Regions from separate parts of the Photobacterium sp. 1_MG-2023 genome, predicted to be linked through region 2. Evidence: predicted binding sites of a transcription regulator. Region 2 holds the regulator's gene; the other holds the start of a gene.
The links. Region 2 encodes MetJ, which represses methionine synthesis genes. Its sites were predicted from a motif close to TTAGACNTNTANANGTCTAA; they were not measured.
Positions count from the first base shown of each region.

Region 1: a site for MetJ is predicted at 2,682-2,701, ahead of metH (methionine synthase). Genes of this name have one in related genera too.

Region 1 covers NZ_JAUORR010000008.1:431-8,414, forward strand. Annotated here, with positions in the region: rRNA gene rrf (5S ribosomal RNA) at 1-3, shown strand, start outside; gene metA (homoserine O-succinyltransferase) at 218-1,162, shown strand; gene Q4579_RS09055 (sodium:proton antiporter) at 1,220-2,557, opposite strand; gene metH (methionine synthase) at 2,757-6,425, shown strand; gene lysC (lysine-sensitive aspartokinase 3) at 6,527-7,906, opposite strand.
Region 2 covers NZ_JAUORR010000007.1:54,490-62,473, reverse strand. Annotated here, with positions in the region: gene priA (primosomal protein N') at 1-1,682, opposite strand, end outside; gene rpmE (50S ribosomal protein L31) at 1,910-2,125, shown strand; gene Q4579_RS08455 (malic enzyme-like NAD(P)-binding protein) at 2,409-3,656, shown strand; gene metJ (met regulon transcriptional regulator MetJ) at 3,730-4,047, opposite strand; gene Q4579_RS08445 (O-succinylhomoserine (thiol)-lyase) at 4,234-5,403, shown strand; gene Q4579_RS08440 (bifunctional aspartate kinase/homoserine dehydrogenase II) at 5,400-7,805, shown strand.

The sequences.
Region 1 (7,984 bases), on a different contig from region 2:
AACACCCTCTTTTAAACCCAGCCTTCGGCTGGGTTTTTTCATATCTGCGATTCTTTAACCCCTCACGACTTCAATTGAACACTCTCTTTCTATTAGTTTTTTTCAATATTAGTACGCTTATCTATAATTCTTTTAATGCGGTATTGCTTGCAGTCATGCGTGATTTTCTATAACTTTTGGGTATCTGGACGTCTAAACATCTTAGCGGAGTGAGAATATGCCCATCAAAATTCCTGATCAATTACCGGCAACTGATATTTTACGTGGTGAAAATATCTTTGTGATGTCCGAAAAACGGGCTGCCAGTCAGGAAATTCGTCCGCTGAAGGTGTTGCTGCTGAATTTGATGCCGAAGAAAATTGAAACTGAAACTCAATTTCTTCGTTTGTTGTCGAATAGCCCCCTGCAGGTTGATGTCGAGTTGCTTCGTATTGATAATCGGCCAACCAAAAATACACCGACTGAGCACTTGGATACCTTTTATCGCCAGTTTGAGATGGTGAAGAACCGTAATTTCGACGGACTGATTGTCACGGGAGCGCCACTTGGTCTGGTTCAGTTTGAGGATGTGCTTTACTGGGAGGAAATTCAGGCCATTTTGAATTGGGCCAAAGGACATGTCACGTCGACCATGTATGTTTGCTGGGCGGCGCAGGCAGGGTTGAAGTTAATGTATGACCTGCCAAAGCGGACCCGGAAAGACAAACTATCGGGTATCTATACACATACCACGCACCATCCACATCATCCGCTGCTGCGTGGATTTGATGATACTTTCCTGGCGCCGCATTCAAGATATGCAGATTTCTCTGCAGATTTTCTGACCCAGCATACCGATCTGGATATTCTGGCGACATCGGAGCAAGCCGGAGTTTATCTGGCGACGACCAAAGATAAGCGAAGCGTCTTCGTGACGGGGCATCCGGAATATGATGCCAAGACACTGCATCATGAATACATGCGTGACTTAGGGGAAGGAATGGAGCCGAACATTCCGGTTAACTACTATCGTGATGACAATCCGGATCATGAACCTTCAGCAAGCTGGCGCAGTCATGGTCATCTGTTATTTTCAAATTGGTTGAACTACTGTGTTTATCAGCAAACGCCTTATGATTTGGACCACTTCTCGGAAGACAAATTTACCAAAGATGATGATTGATATTTACGAGAAATAAAAAAGACCTGCACATTGCAGGTCTTTTTTATTTGGGAGATTTCAGGACCTCGGGTCAGTCTCGGTCTGATTGCTGGCTTGTATACTGTCAGCTTCTTTTTGATTGTGTTTGGCTTCCCATGCTTTGGCTTTCTCTATCATTGGCGTAATTGTCGAACCCTGGATCAGGATAGAGAACACCACCACGGAGTATGTCATGACCAGAATCAGCTCTTTTACGTCGATGTTTTTCTCCGGGATCACAATGACGCCCGCCGGAATCGCCATGGCCATCGCGAGAGCCAGACCACCACGCAAGCCACCCCAGGTGAGGATCTTCACCGATTCCGGGTTGTATTTCCGGAACCGTTTAAAGCCGATGTAAGACAGTTTGACGCTCAGGAAACGCGCCAACAGCACCAGCGGTACTGCGATGACCATCAGCGTCCAGTCCTCTTCGTGAAAACTGAACGACAGCATACTCATTCCGATCAGCAGGAACAGGACACCGTTGAGGAACTCGTCAACAAGCTCCCAGAAGTGATCCAGGTGGTCTTCACTTTCTTTGGAGAAACCAATATAGCGGGTCCAGTTCCCGATCATAATGCCAGACACCACCATCGCAAGTGGCCCAGAGACATGAATAATATCTGCAAACGCATATCCTGCCGTTGGGATGCCCAGTGTCAGCAGCAGTTCCATGGAGTGATCATCGGTGGAACTAATCAAATAGTGGAACAGCAGACCCAGTACGAAACCGTAAGTAATGCCACCGATGGCTTCCTGCAGGAACAGATGACCGACGCCCAGAATGGTTGGCGCTTCATCACCAAACGCAATGGTGAAGAGTGTGACAAAAATGACCAGACCGAAGCCATCATTGAACAGTGACTCGCCCTCAATCTGGGTTGAAATACGGCGGGGGGCGTGTAACTTTTTCACAATCGCTAGGACGGCGATCGGGTCCGTTGGTGAAATCAGTGCCCCAAACAGCAGACAGTAGATCAGGTCAAACTGGATGCCCAGCGTCTGACAAATCCACCATAGCGCGCCCCCGATAAAGAACGTCGAAAAGAGGGTGGCTCCCAAGGCCAGAATTGCAATTTCCCATTTCTGATCTTCAAGATGCGGCAGTTTGATCCCCAATCCCCCGGCAAACAGCAGAAAGCCAAGGATCCCTTTCAGCAGAAAGCTCTCGAAGTCGATTTGTCCCAGTTGTTCAGCAGCAATTTCTTCCAGATGAAACCAGCCATTGTGGCCTGCGATCACAATCCCGAGTGATAAAACAATGGCACCTGCAGTGATGGCAATTGTGGTTTGCATCTTGCCTATTTTGTGGTTAATAAAGGCAATAACCATCGCAGCTGCGGCGAGAAAACAGAGGGTACTGTATACCGACATCCTTGGTCCTCATCTGTTGAAATAGTGTAAAGCAAAAATTGTGACAAAATATAAATGCTCAAGCCCGGGATAGCCATAAAAACTTTGAGCTTATCCTTGAAGAATTAGTTTTCGCAAACGATGTATAGACGTCTAGATTTCCAATCAGGCTGTGATAGGATGTGAACAGCTGATAAGTTTAAGTGTAAGGAAGTAAGCAGTGTCGAAGGGAACGGATAGAATACAACAGCGGTTGAAAGAACAGATCCTGATCATCGATGGTGGCATGGGCACCATGATCCAGAGCTATAAGCTGGAAGAAGAGGATTATCGCGGGGAACGTTTTTCAGATTGGCATTCCGATCTGAAAGGCAATAATGACCTGCTGGTGCTGACGCAACCGCAACTGATTCGGGACATTCATGCAGCCTATCTGGAAGCAGGCGCCGATATCCTGGAAACCAATACTTTCAATGCCACCACCATTGCGATGGCCGACTATGATATGGAATGTCTGAGTGCCGAGATTAATTTCGAAGCGGCCAGACTGGCGCGTCAGGTTGCGGATGAGTGGACGGCAAAAACACCGGATAAACCTCGTTTTGTGGCGGGTGTGCTTGGTCCGACCAACCGGACCTGTTCTATTTCGCCAGACGTCAATGATCCCAGCTTCCGCAATGTCACCTTTGATCAGTTAGTGACTGCTTACGCCGAATCTACCCGAGCCCTGATCCGGGGTGGTTCGGACCTCATCCTGATCGAGACAATTTTCGATACCCTGAATGCCAAAGCCTGCGCATTTGCCGTGGATACTGTCTTCGAAGAGCTTGGGCAAACCTTGCCAGTGATGATTTCCGGTACGATCACTGATGCATCTGGCCGGACACTGTCTGGTCAGACAACGGAAGCCTTTTATAACTCCCTGCGGCACGTGAAGCCGATCTCCTTTGGCCTGAACTGTGCATTGGGGCCGGATGAATTGCGTCAGTATGTGGAGGAGCTGTCCCGGATCTCTGAGTGTGTCGTTTCAGCGCACCCCAACGCAGGCCTGCCGAATGCGTTTGGTGAATACGATCTTGAAGCCGCGGAGATGGCTGAGCATATCCGGGAGTGGGCTGAATCGGGTTTTCTGAATCTGGTCGGTGGCTGCTGTGGCACAACGCCGGAGCATATCCGTGAAATGGCGCGGGTGACTGCAAACGTCAAACCCCGGCAAATTCCTGAACTGACTGTGGCTTGCCGCTTATCTGGTCTGGAACCACTGACGATAGAAAAAGACACCTTGTTTGTGAACGTGGGTGAGCGGACTAATGTGACAGGTTCGGCTCGTTTTCGTCGTCTGATTAAAGAGGAATTGTACGACGAAGCACTGGAAGTTGCCCGTCAGCAGGTTGAAGCCGGTGCGCAGATCATCGACATCAATATGGATGAGGGCATGCTGGATGCGGAAGCAGCCATGGTGCGCTTTCTGAATTTGTGTGCCTCTGAGCCAGAGATTTCCCGTGTTCCGATCATGATCGACTCCTCGAAGTGGGAAATTCTGGAAGCCGGCCTGAAGTGCGTGCAGGGCAAACCGATCGTCAACTCAATCTCACTCAAAGAAGGCAAAGAGAAGTTTGTTGAGCAGGCCAAACTGATCCGTCGTTATGGTGCGGCGGTGATTGTGATGGCTTTCGATGAAGTGGGCCAGGCAGATACCCGGGAGCGGAAGATAGAGATCTGTACCAAAGCCTATCGCGTCCTGGTTGATGAGGTCGGCTTCCCGCCGGAAGATATTATCTTTGACCCGAATATCTTTGCAGTCGCGACCGGAATTGAGGAGCACAACAACTACGCGGTGGACTTTATTGAAGCGGTTGGTGACATCAAGCGGACGTTGCCGCATGCCATGGTCTCCGGGGGCGTGTCGAACGTGTCGTTCTCATTCCGTGGAAACGAGCCGGTTCGTGAAGCCATTCATGCTGTGTTCCTGTATCACTGCTTTAAGAATGGGATGGATATGGGCATCGTGAACGCCGGTCAGCTGGCGATTTACGATGATTTGCCGGAAGAGCTCCGGGTGGCTGTGGAAGATGTGGTGCTCAATCGACGAGATGATTCGACCGAGCGCCTGCTGGATCTGGCTGAAAAATACCGGGGCACCGGCGAAGCCGTTGAAGATAAAACTGCCGCAGAATGGCGAAGCTGGCCCGTCGAGAAGCGTCTGGCACATGCATTGGTGAAAGGGATCACTGAGTTCATTGTCGAAGATACGGAAGAAGCCCGCCAGAACGCCAGCAAACCGCTGGAAGTGATTGAAGGTCCGCTGATGGCGGGGATGAATGTGGTGGGTGACCTCTTCGGTGAAGGGAAAATGTTCCTGCCACAGGTGGTGAAATCTGCCCGCGTGATGAAACAGGCAGTGGCTTACCTGGAACCTTATATCAATGCCGAGAAGCAATCTGGCAGCAGTAACGGAAAGATCCTGCTCGCGACGGTGAAAGGGGATGTTCATGATATCGGGAAGAATATTGTCGGTGTCGTTCTGCAATGTAATAACTTCGAAATCATTGACCTCGGCGTCATGGTTCCGTGCGACAAAATCCTGAAAGTGGCCAGAGAAGAGAAGGTCGATATTATCGGCCTCTCCGGGCTGATCACGCCTTCACTGGATGAAATGGTGCATGTTGCCAAAGAAATGGAGCGGCAGGGTTTTGATCTGCCTCTGCTGATTGGCGGGGCCACAACCTCCAAGGCCCATACCGCCGTCAAAATTGAGCAAAACTACCATGCCCCTGTTGTTTATGTTTCAAATGCCTCGCGTGCTGTCGGGGTCTGTTCGGCACTCTTGTCCGAGAGGCAGCGACCGGCCTTCGTTGAACGTCTGGATCAGGAATACGAGGTGGTTCGTGAGCAGCATGCCCGTAAGCGTCCGCGCAGCGCGCCCGTGAGTCTGGAAGCGGCCCGTGAAAATAAAGTAGCTATCGACTGGCAGGCGTACGCGCCCCCAGTGCCAAAAAAACCGGGCATCCATGTTTTCAAAGATTTTGATATCGCAACCCTGCGCCGTTATATCGATTGGACGCCATTCTTCATGACCTGGTCGCTGAGTGGCAAGTATCCGACGATTCTGCGCCATGAGGTGGTGGGTCAGGAAGCACAGCGCTTATTTGATGATGCCAATCAGCTTCTGGACGAGATTGAGGCAACTGGCAGCATCAAGGCGAATGGGGTATGCGGTCTGTTTCCCGCCAACAATATTGGCGATGACGTTGAAGTGTATACCGATGAAACCCGGACAGAAGTGTTCACGACACTGCGTGGTCTGCGTCAGCAAACCGAAAAAACCAAAGGGCCGAATTACTGTCTGTCCGATTACATTGCGCCGAAGGACAGCGGTAAAGCCGACTGGATTGGTGCCTTTGCCGTAACCGGCGGAATTGGTGAGTATGAGATTGCCGAGCAGTTCAAGGCAAAGGGCGATGATTACAATGCCATCATGATTCAGGCGGTGGCTGATCGTCTGGCTGAAGCCTTTGCGGAATGCATGCACGAGCAGGTTCGTAAGGAAATTTGGGGCTATGCACCGGATGAAAACCTGGCCAATGACGATCTGATCCGTGAAAAGTATCAGGGGATTCGTCCGGCACCGGGGTATCCGGCTTGTCCTGAGCATACGGAAAAGGGCGAGATCTGGACACTGCTGGATGCAGAAACCAATACGGGAATGAAGCTGACTGAAAGCTTTGCGATGTGGCCCGGGGCGGCTGTTTCAGGCTGGTATTTCTCTCATCCGGAATCCCGCTATTTTGCCGTGGCGCAGATTCAGCGCGATCAGATGCTGAGTTATGCGGCGCGCAAAGGCTGGGATGAGACGGAAGCCGAGAAATGGCTGGGGCCAAATCTTTAAACTGTGTTGGTAAGGCTTCTTGAATCGGAAGTTTTGCGGCAGTTTAGGAAATCAGAAAGGGCGCTGAAAGCGCCCTTTTTCGATCGCAGTGGTGCTGAGAATTACTCAAAGATCTTGCGATGCAGATTCTGGGCAATCGGTAGCGCGTGCTCAGTTTTGACCAGGAAACACAGGTTATGTGGGCTGGCGCCGTAGCAAATCATCCGCAGCTTATATTCTTCCAGTGTATTGAACACCTTGCTGACTGAACCTGCGGTCTGACTCATGCGGTTTCCGATCAGAGAGATCAGGCACAGCTCCTGTTCTATCTCAACACGGCACAGCTCGCTGAGCGCTGCATGTGCTCCCGGAGGCAGCGTTGGCGCGCCGCCGCCTGTGTCAGTCTGATCCATGGTCAGAGACACGCTGACTTCAGAAGTCGAAATCAGATCAACCGATACTTTGTGTTCCGCCAGAATCCGAAAGACCTCAGCCAGAAAGCCGTAGGCATGGAACATGTTCAGGCTGGTCAGGGTAATCAGGGTCTGGTTGTTGCGCAGTGCCAGCGCACGAAACAGGGGCGCATCACTCACTGTTTTACGGATCCAGGTGCCACCTTGTTCCGGGGCTTTCGATGAGCCGACAAAAACGGGGATCTGGCGACGAACGGCTGGGATCAGCGTCGATGGATGCAGAATCTTGGCACCAAAGTTTGCCATTTCAGAGGCTTCGCTGAAGCTGATTTCTTTGATTGGCGTGGCTTTGGGCGCGATACGCGGGTCAGTCGTGTACATGCCCGGGACATCAGTCCAGATCTCCAGCGTACCTGCATCAATGGCTTCAGCCATCAGTGCGGCACTGTAGTCACTGCCGCCACGGCCCAGCGTGGTTGTCCGGCCCAGCTCATCACTGCCGATAAAGCCTTGTGAGACCACAATTTGATTGTGCAGCAGCGGTAACAGGTTTTCTTCACTCAACTGGCGAATCATCTCGGGTTCCGGGCTGGCTTTGCCAAACCGGCTGTCCGTCCGCAGAACTTCACGAATATCGTAACGGACGGCATCCGCACCCATTTCGCACAGAATTTGTGTAAACAGATAGGTCGACAGCAGTTCGCCATTCGCAACCAGCTGATCGGTCAGCTCTGCTGATTTATGCTCAGCAGCCTTATCCGCCAGTGCTGCGACCTGATCCAGCAGCGCGTGGACGGCGCTTTCAATGGTTTCAGGTTGCTGTAAATCCGCCAAGACGCTCTGGTGAATGGCGCGCAGGCGCTCCATCAGGCTAGTGCGGTGTTCAGCATCGGCAACGCCGTTGGCTAATTCGACCAGAATATTGGTCACACCGGAACAGGCACTGATCAAAACCAGCTTGGTTGTTGGATTTTGAATGACAATCTTGGCACTACGGCTCATTGCAATGAAATCAGCCACACTCGTGCCGCCAAATTTTGCGACAGTGATTTCAGCGTTCAACGCTGAAGAAGAAATTACAGGGCTCAATGTGATCTCCCACTTAACAAAGCGTAAACATGGGGCAAAATTTGGGGAATCTTTCCGACTTGATGTCAGAAGAGCCTA
Region 2 (7,984 bases):
GCGCTGTCGACATCGACCAGCGCAACCAGAGTGACATCGGGGAAATGGTGCCCTTTGGCGAGCATCTGAGTGCCGATCAGGATCTGATAGTCTTTGTTGCGAATGGCTTCCAGATAGTGATCCAGGCTGCCTTTGCGCCGGGTGCTGTCGCGGTCAATCCGAACGGTTTTATAGTCGGGAAACAGCTCGCCCAGCTGATGTTCGAGCTGCTCCGTACCAACACCGACGGTCTGGAGCTGTGTAGAACCGCATTGCTGGCACTGGGGCATGACGGGCCGCTGGGTCTGACAGTGATGGCAGCGCAGTTCCCCGGTATTCTGGTGATAGGTGTAGTAAGCGTCGCAGCGTTTACAATCTGCCAGCCAGCCACATTCGTGACACATCAGCGCCGGAGCAAAACCGCGGCGGTTGAGAAACAGCATGACCTGATTGCCCGCACTGAGGTGCTGCCGCATTCGGGCGATGAGTGGGGCGGAGAGACCCGCTTCCAGATACAGGCCTTTGACATCCAGTACACCATGGCGTGCTGCCTGTGCATTCCCGGCCCGGCGGGTGAGGTGCAGATGATGGTACTTCCCGGTTTTTGCGTTGTGCAGGGTTTCCAGCGCCGGGGTGGCAGAGCCCAGTACAATCGGAATATTTTCTTTGCTGGCCCGCAGGACGGCCATATCGCGGGCGTGATAGCGCAGACTGTCCTGCTGTTTATAAGACGCGTCATGTTCTTCATCGACAATAATGATGCCGAGATTGGCAAACGGCGTGAAGAGGGCAGAGCGGGTGCCGATGATGATCCCGGCCTGATTGTCCCGGCCAGCCAGCCAGGCGCTCAGACGTTCTGTATCGTTCAGCCCGGAGTGAATCGTAAACAGCGGTACATGAAACCGTCGCTGAAAACGGCTGATGGTTTGCGGGGTCAGGCCAATTTCCGGCACTAGCACCAATGCCTGTTTTCCGGCCGCCAGAATGGGTTCGAGCAGGTTGAGATAAACTTCTGTTTTGCCGGAACCTGTCACCCCTTCCAATAAGTAGCAGCCGTATTCCGGATTGGCATTCACACTGGCGATGGCCAGCGCCTGCTCTTCGTTCAAGCGTGGTTTGTCTTCGGTGATCGCAAAACTTTCCTGCCAGCAAAGTGTTTTCGGTACCGATTGATAGCTTTCAATCCAGCCTTTGTCGGCCAGAGTTTTCAGCGTGGCGCTGCTCACTTCTGCGTCAAGCATCATGTCGTGACTGAGTTCGCCGTTGCGCAGCAGGGTCAGCACTTTGGCCTGACGGGGGGCGCGGGTTAAAGCCGTCAGAGGTTGATCTTTGCCTGGTTCCGTCAGTTGCCAGTAACGAATTTCACTGTTGGCCGGTTTGCCTTTACGCAATGCTGCGGGCAGTGCATTGGCCAGCGTGTCGCCCAGCGGATACTGATAATAACGGCTGGTCCATTCCAGTAATTGGAATAGCGGTGGTTGCCACAAGGGAGCAGCGTCCAGCACGGCTTTGAGGGGTTTGAGCTGGTCGCGTGAAAAAGAGGACGAATCCGTGAGTTCAATCACGATCCCGGTCAGTTGCTGGCGACCAAAAGGGACACGAACCCGGCCACCGACCACCGGCTTTTGACCCGCAGGAATCAGATAATCGAAGGTTTTGTCCAGTGGGACGGGCAGCGCTATTTTGGCGATGGTGGCAGTCATGCAGTTTGGCTGAATTCACTTATGCTGAGAATAGGGCCAGTGTACCTTGCGGGGCGGATGAGGCAAAGTCACAGCAGGTTCTGATTGCGGTTGATCTGTGGCTGCTGATTGATTATCATACGCCGCCTATTTGTCCAGCGCCTTTGGCCTGACAGTGTTAATTAACGACGTGTGGTGCCCGGCTTTGGATCGGGAGAGCGACACGGCCTTAGCTATGAGGTTTCCCCATGAAACAAGGTATCCACCCAGAATACACTGCTGTAAACGCTCGTTGTTCTTGCGGCAACACTTTCGTCTTCAACTCTACTCTGAGCAAAGACGACATCAACCTGGATGTGTGCGACAAATGTCACCCATTCTACACTGGTAAGCAGCGTCAAGTGAGCACCGGTGGCCGTATCGACAAATTCAACAAGCGTTTCGGCGCTCTGTCCAGCAAGTAATTGCTGCGGGTCTTCAGACCTGAAAGACACTGTCGAAAAAAGGGATGCTGCGGCATCCCTTTTTGCTTTTGAGGGATCCCGCAAGCGCATTGATGTTCGGCTTCTTATTTACAATAATCATAATAATGAGTCGTGCAGGTCACACCCCCGCATTTTTCCTGCGTTCCGACTGCATTCTCATGGTATTACCAGCTAGCGCAAACTAGGATTTTGTGCTGCTATCGAATATGATTCATTGTTCAATACCGAACCGAACATCCATCCATTCAGGATTCTAATAACTATGTCTGAAGATTTTCGTCAACAAGCACTTCACTATCATGCTTACCCTGTCCCCGGGAAAATTTCGGTTGAACTCAGCAAGCCTGCCAACACTGTAGAAGACCTCGCTCTGGCTTACAGCCCGGGTGTGGCTGAACCTGTGCGTGAAATCGCGCAAAACTCAGAAAATGTCTATAAGTACACCGGTAAGGGCAACATGGTTGCCGTCATTACCAACGGTACGGCGATTCTGGGGCTGGGCAACCTCGGCCCGCTGGCGTCTAAGCCAGTGATGGAAGGTAAGGCACTGTTGTTCAAACGTTTTGCAGGCCTGGATTCGATTGATATCGAAGTCAAGCACCGCACCATCGACGAGTTCGTCGATACAGTTGCGAATATTGCAGACACTTTTGGTGGCATTAACCTGGAAGATATCAAAGCGCCTGACTGCTTTGAAATTGAAAAGCGTCTGATTGAACGCTGCCAGGTCCCGGTTTTCCATGATGATCAGCACGGAACGGCCATTGTGACTGCTGCGGGTATGCTGAATGCACTGGAACTGCAGGGCAAGAACATCAATGAAGCTGTGATTGTCTGCCTGGGGGCTGGTGCAGCTGCCGTGGCTTGTATGGAACTGCTGATTAAATGTGGCGCGCAGCGTGAGAAAATCTACATGCTGGACCGTAAAGGTGTGATTCACACCCGTCGCGATGACATCAACGAATACAAGCAGCTGTTTGCCAATAATACCGATAAGCGAACGCTGGAAGATGTGATTGAAGGTGCGGATATCTTTGTCGGCGTGTCCGGCCCGGATCTGTTGTCTGCAGAAGCGCTGAAACTGATGGCTGATCAGCCGATTGTTTTTGCCTGCTCCAACCCGGATCCAGAGATCAAGCCAGAACTGGCCCATACCGTGCGCAATGATCTGATCATGGGGACCGGTCGTTCGGATTATCCGAATCAGGTGAATAACGTGATTTGCTTCCCGTTTATTTTCCGTGGTGCGTTGGATGTGCGTGCCAGCGAGATCAATGATGACATGAAGCTGGCTGCGGTTCATGCGATCCGTGAACTGGCGAAAGAGCCGGTTCCTGCGGAAGTTGTGAAAGCAGCCGGTGTTGAGAAACTGGCGTTCGGCCCTGAGTATATTATTCCGAAGCCAATGGATCCGCGTCTGCTGCCTCGCGTTGCGAAAGCGGTTGCGGAAGCTGCGGTTGCATCAGGGGTTGCCCGTATTGAAATGCCAGTGGGTTATATGGAAGTGTAATGACACATCCATCGTGATTCAGGATTGAAAAACCAGCCGAAAGGCTGGTTTTTTTTTGCGTGCAAGGGCTAGATTATTCGTTGATATCTTCGTATTCAATACCCAGGCTGTCCATGATCGCTTTGGCTTCTGCTGGCAGGTCGTCCGGGCGGTCTTTCCGGATATCTTCGTCTGTTGGCAATGGCTGACCGGTGTAGGCGTGCAGAAAAGCTTCGCACAACAATTCGCTGTTGGTGGCATGGCGAAGGTTGTTTACCTGACGGCGGGTGCGTTCGTCCGTGAGGATTTTCAGCACTTTCAATGGGATTGAAACAGTGATCTTTTTGACCTGCTCATTTTTCTTGCCATGTTCTGCATAAGGGCTGATGTACTCACCGTTCCACTTTGCCATTGTTTACCTTCTCAGCGATATCGGGTTTCGAAATATTGTATGGGGGAATTTTAGCGGGATTTACTGCCACAAGCAAAGACATATGGACGTCCAGAAGTGTTGACGTCTTTTTTAATTCTAGCTAAGGTTGTGGAAATTTTATTCTCGTCGACCCCGGTCATGCCGATGGAACAAGGAAGCAACGATATGAGAGACAAGAAAACAGCGACCATCGCTGTACGCAGCGGTATTGAAACTGATCAGCAATTTCGTGCTGTGGTGCCACCGATTTACTTGACCTCAACCTATGGCTTCCCAGAGCTGGGCACGCTGCCCCAATATGATTACTCTCGTTCAGGCAATCCGACCCGGAACCTGCTGGCTGAAACACTGGCCGATCTTGAAGGCGGTGCTGGGGGGGTGGTGACCAGTTGTGGTACGGCGGCGATCAACCTGCTGGCGACAGCGCAATTAGGGCCGGGCGATCTGGTGGTTGCCCCTCATGATTGTTATGGCGGCACTTATCGACTGTTCAATACCCGGGCCGGGAAAGGCGATTTTCAGGTGTTGTTTGTCGATCAGGGCAACCCGGAAGCACTGGCTGAAGCACTGGCGAAGCAACCCAAGCTGGTGTGGGTTGAAACGCCGTCCAACCCCTTGCTGCGAGTGATCGATGTAGCACAGTTGTGTGAACAGGCGCATGCTGCGGGCGCCCTGGTTGCCGTGGATAACACCTTCTTATCTCCGGCGCTGCAGCAGCCCATTTCGCTGGGAGCTGATTTCGTGGTGCACTCCACCACCAAATATATTAACGGTCACTCCGATGTCGTCGGCGGGGTGCTGATCGCCAAAGACAGCGAGCATGCGGAGCAACTGTCCTGGTGGGCCAACTGTATCGGTGCCACGGGCGCGCCGTTTGATGCTTATCTGACGTTGCGGGGTGTCCGGACGCTGGTACCGCGGATGCGTTTACATGAAGAAAATTCAGCCCGCCTGCTGGCTTATCTGCAAACCCAGCCGCTGGTCGGACAAATTTATCATCCAAGCCTGGCGGATCATCCCGGTCATGACATTGCCGCAAAACAGCAGCAAGGGTTTGGCTCCATGCTGAGCTTTGAGCTGGCAGGGGACATGAAACAACTGGAAGTTTTTGTGGCGACCCTGAAGTTGTTTTCACTGGCTGAATCGCTGGGGGGAACAGAAAGTCTGATCGCGCACCCGGCCAGCATGACCCACAGAGCGATGTCGGACGAGGCACAACTGGCCGCTGGATTGCTGCCATCGCTGCTGCGTTTGTCGGTCGGGCTGGAAGATGCGGATGATCTGATCGCCGATCTGGATCAGGCGTTTGCCAAAGCGGCGGAGGCCGGTGCATGAGTCTTGAGCGTCAGTTACATAAATTCGGAGGCAGCAGTCTGGCGGATGCCGGTTGTTACCGGAATGTCGTCAATATCCTGCAGCAATATTCTCAGTCCGACGATCTGATTGTTGTATCAGCGGCGGGTAAAACAACGAACCGTCTGATTCAGTGGCTGGCCCAGCTGCCCAAGGATGGGCGTCTGGCGCATGAGAGTTTGCAGGATCTGCGGAATTTTCAGCAGCACCTGATTGAAGAGTTACTGGATGAAACGGCTGCCGATGACTTACTGACGTCTTTGCATCTTGAATTCAGTGAACTGGGGCAACTGACGGATCGCGACCTGACCCCGGCCCGGCAGGCATGGGTGCTGGGTCATGGTGAACTGTGGTCTTCCCGCTTGCTGGCTGCGCTCCTGACTCAGAAAGGCTTGGCCGCTCGTGCCGTGGATTCTCGTGTGTTTCTGCGGGCAGAGCGTGCCACACAGCCAGAAGTGGATCGCGGACGTTCATTGCCGTTATTGCAGAATGAACTGGCCCAGCACAGCGGTCACCGACTGGTGATCACCGGCTTTATGGCCAGTAATCAGGCCCGGGAAACGGTCTTGCTGGGCCGGAATGGCTCAGACTATTCCGCGACGGTGATTGGAGCACTGGCCGGGGTCAGCCGCGTGACAATCTGGAGTGATGTGGCCGGGGTATACAGTGCCGACCCGCGTATTGTCAGCGATGCCTGCTTGTTACCTTTGCTGCGGCTGGATGAAGCCGATGAGCTGGCTCGCCTGGCAGCACCGGTACTGCACAGTCGTACTCTTCAGCCTGTGGCACAAAGTGCCATTGACCTGACGCTGCGCTGTAGTCTGCAACCGGAATCCGGCTCCACACGGGTGGAACGGGTGCTGGCCTCTGGACGGGGGGCCAAGATTGTGACCTCGCTGGATGAAGTCTGCCTGTTGGAACTGTCGGTGACCCGGGCTCAGAATCTGCAGCAGATTGAAACTGAACTGAGTACGCTGTTGCCCCAGGCACAGGTGCAACCCCTGGCGCAGAGTGTCGAGGCGGACAAAGGGCAGATCCTGCTGGCATATACGGCGGAAATGGCGAATGGGGTGTTGTCTCTGCTCCAGGACAGCGGCTTGCATGCTGAAATCCGTCTGCGTGATGGTTTCACCATGGTCGCGGCAGTCGGTGCCGGCGTGGTGAATAATCCGGTGCACTGCCACGGTTTCCAGCAGCAGCTGAAAGGGCAGCCGGTGGAGTTTATTTCGGAAGCCGAATCGGGGCTGAGTCTGGTTGCGGTATTGCGGCAGGCGGATATTCCGGCGCTGGTTCAGCAAATTCATCAGAGCCTGTTTCAGGCTCAGAAACGGATCGGGATGCTGTTGTGCGGCCACGGCAATATCGGCAGCCGCTGGCTGGAGTTATTCGATGAAGAAAAGGTCGCGCTGGAAAAACGCCACGGGATGAGTTTTACCCTGATCGGGGTGGCTGACAGTCGTCGCTACTGGTTTGATCTAAAAGGTATTTCGCCGTCACAGGCACTGACGCAGTTTGACGTGGAAGCGGTCCCGGGAAGTGACTGGCTGCCACTGCTGACACAGCATGATTATGATGAGCTGGTGGTTCTGGATGTGACGGCCAGTCAGACACTGGCCGCACGCTACGCTGATTTTGCCGGTCATGGCCTGCATCTGATCACCGCCAACAAAGTGGCGGGGTCTGCACCGGGCGAGACTTATCGCGCTGTGGTGGATGCCTTTGAAAAGAGCAGCCGCCACTGGTTGTACAATGCCACCGTCGGGGCCGGGCTGCCGGTGAACCATACGGTGAAAGATCTACGGGACAGCGGGGACACCATCCTGGCTGTGTCGGGGATTTTCTCTGGCACTTTGTCCTGGTTGTTTCAGCAGTTCGATGGCAGCCTGCCATTCAGTCAGTTGCTGGAACAGGCATGGCAGCAAGGGTTGACGGAGCCGGATCCAAGGCACGATCTGGATGGCAGTGATGTCATGCGAAAACTGGTCATTCTGGCCAGAGAATCCGGCCTGGCATTAGAGCCGGAGCAAGTGAAGGTTGAATCGCTGGTGCCGGATGAACTGGCGGATCTGACGCTGGATGCGTTTTTCGAACAGAGCCAGATCCTCGATGAGCGGCTGCAATCGCGTTTGAGTAAAGCCCAGCGTGAAGGGAAAGTACTGCGCTATGTGGCGCGTCTGGATAAAAACGGCCAGGCCGTGGTCGGGCTGGATGCACTGGAGCCAGAGCATGCACTGGCGAATTTGCTGCCCTGCGACAATATCTTTGCGATTGAAAGTCGCTGGTATCGCGAGAACCCGTTGGTCATTCGCGGGCCGGGGGCTGGGCGTGATGTCACCGCAGGCGCTTTGCTGTCTGATCTGAATCGGTTGGCGAACCTGTTCTAAAATTTTCAGGTGATGAGATAGAACCAAAGGGCAGTATTCAACTGCCCTTTGTTGTTTTGAACTGAAGTGCTCAGGCCCCAGATGTCGCAGGCTGGTCGGGCGAATTTGCCTTCAGCGGCTGAACTTGAATAAACTGGGATTTGATGTTGAGAAAAATTCATGTTGGTTCAGTTGACATT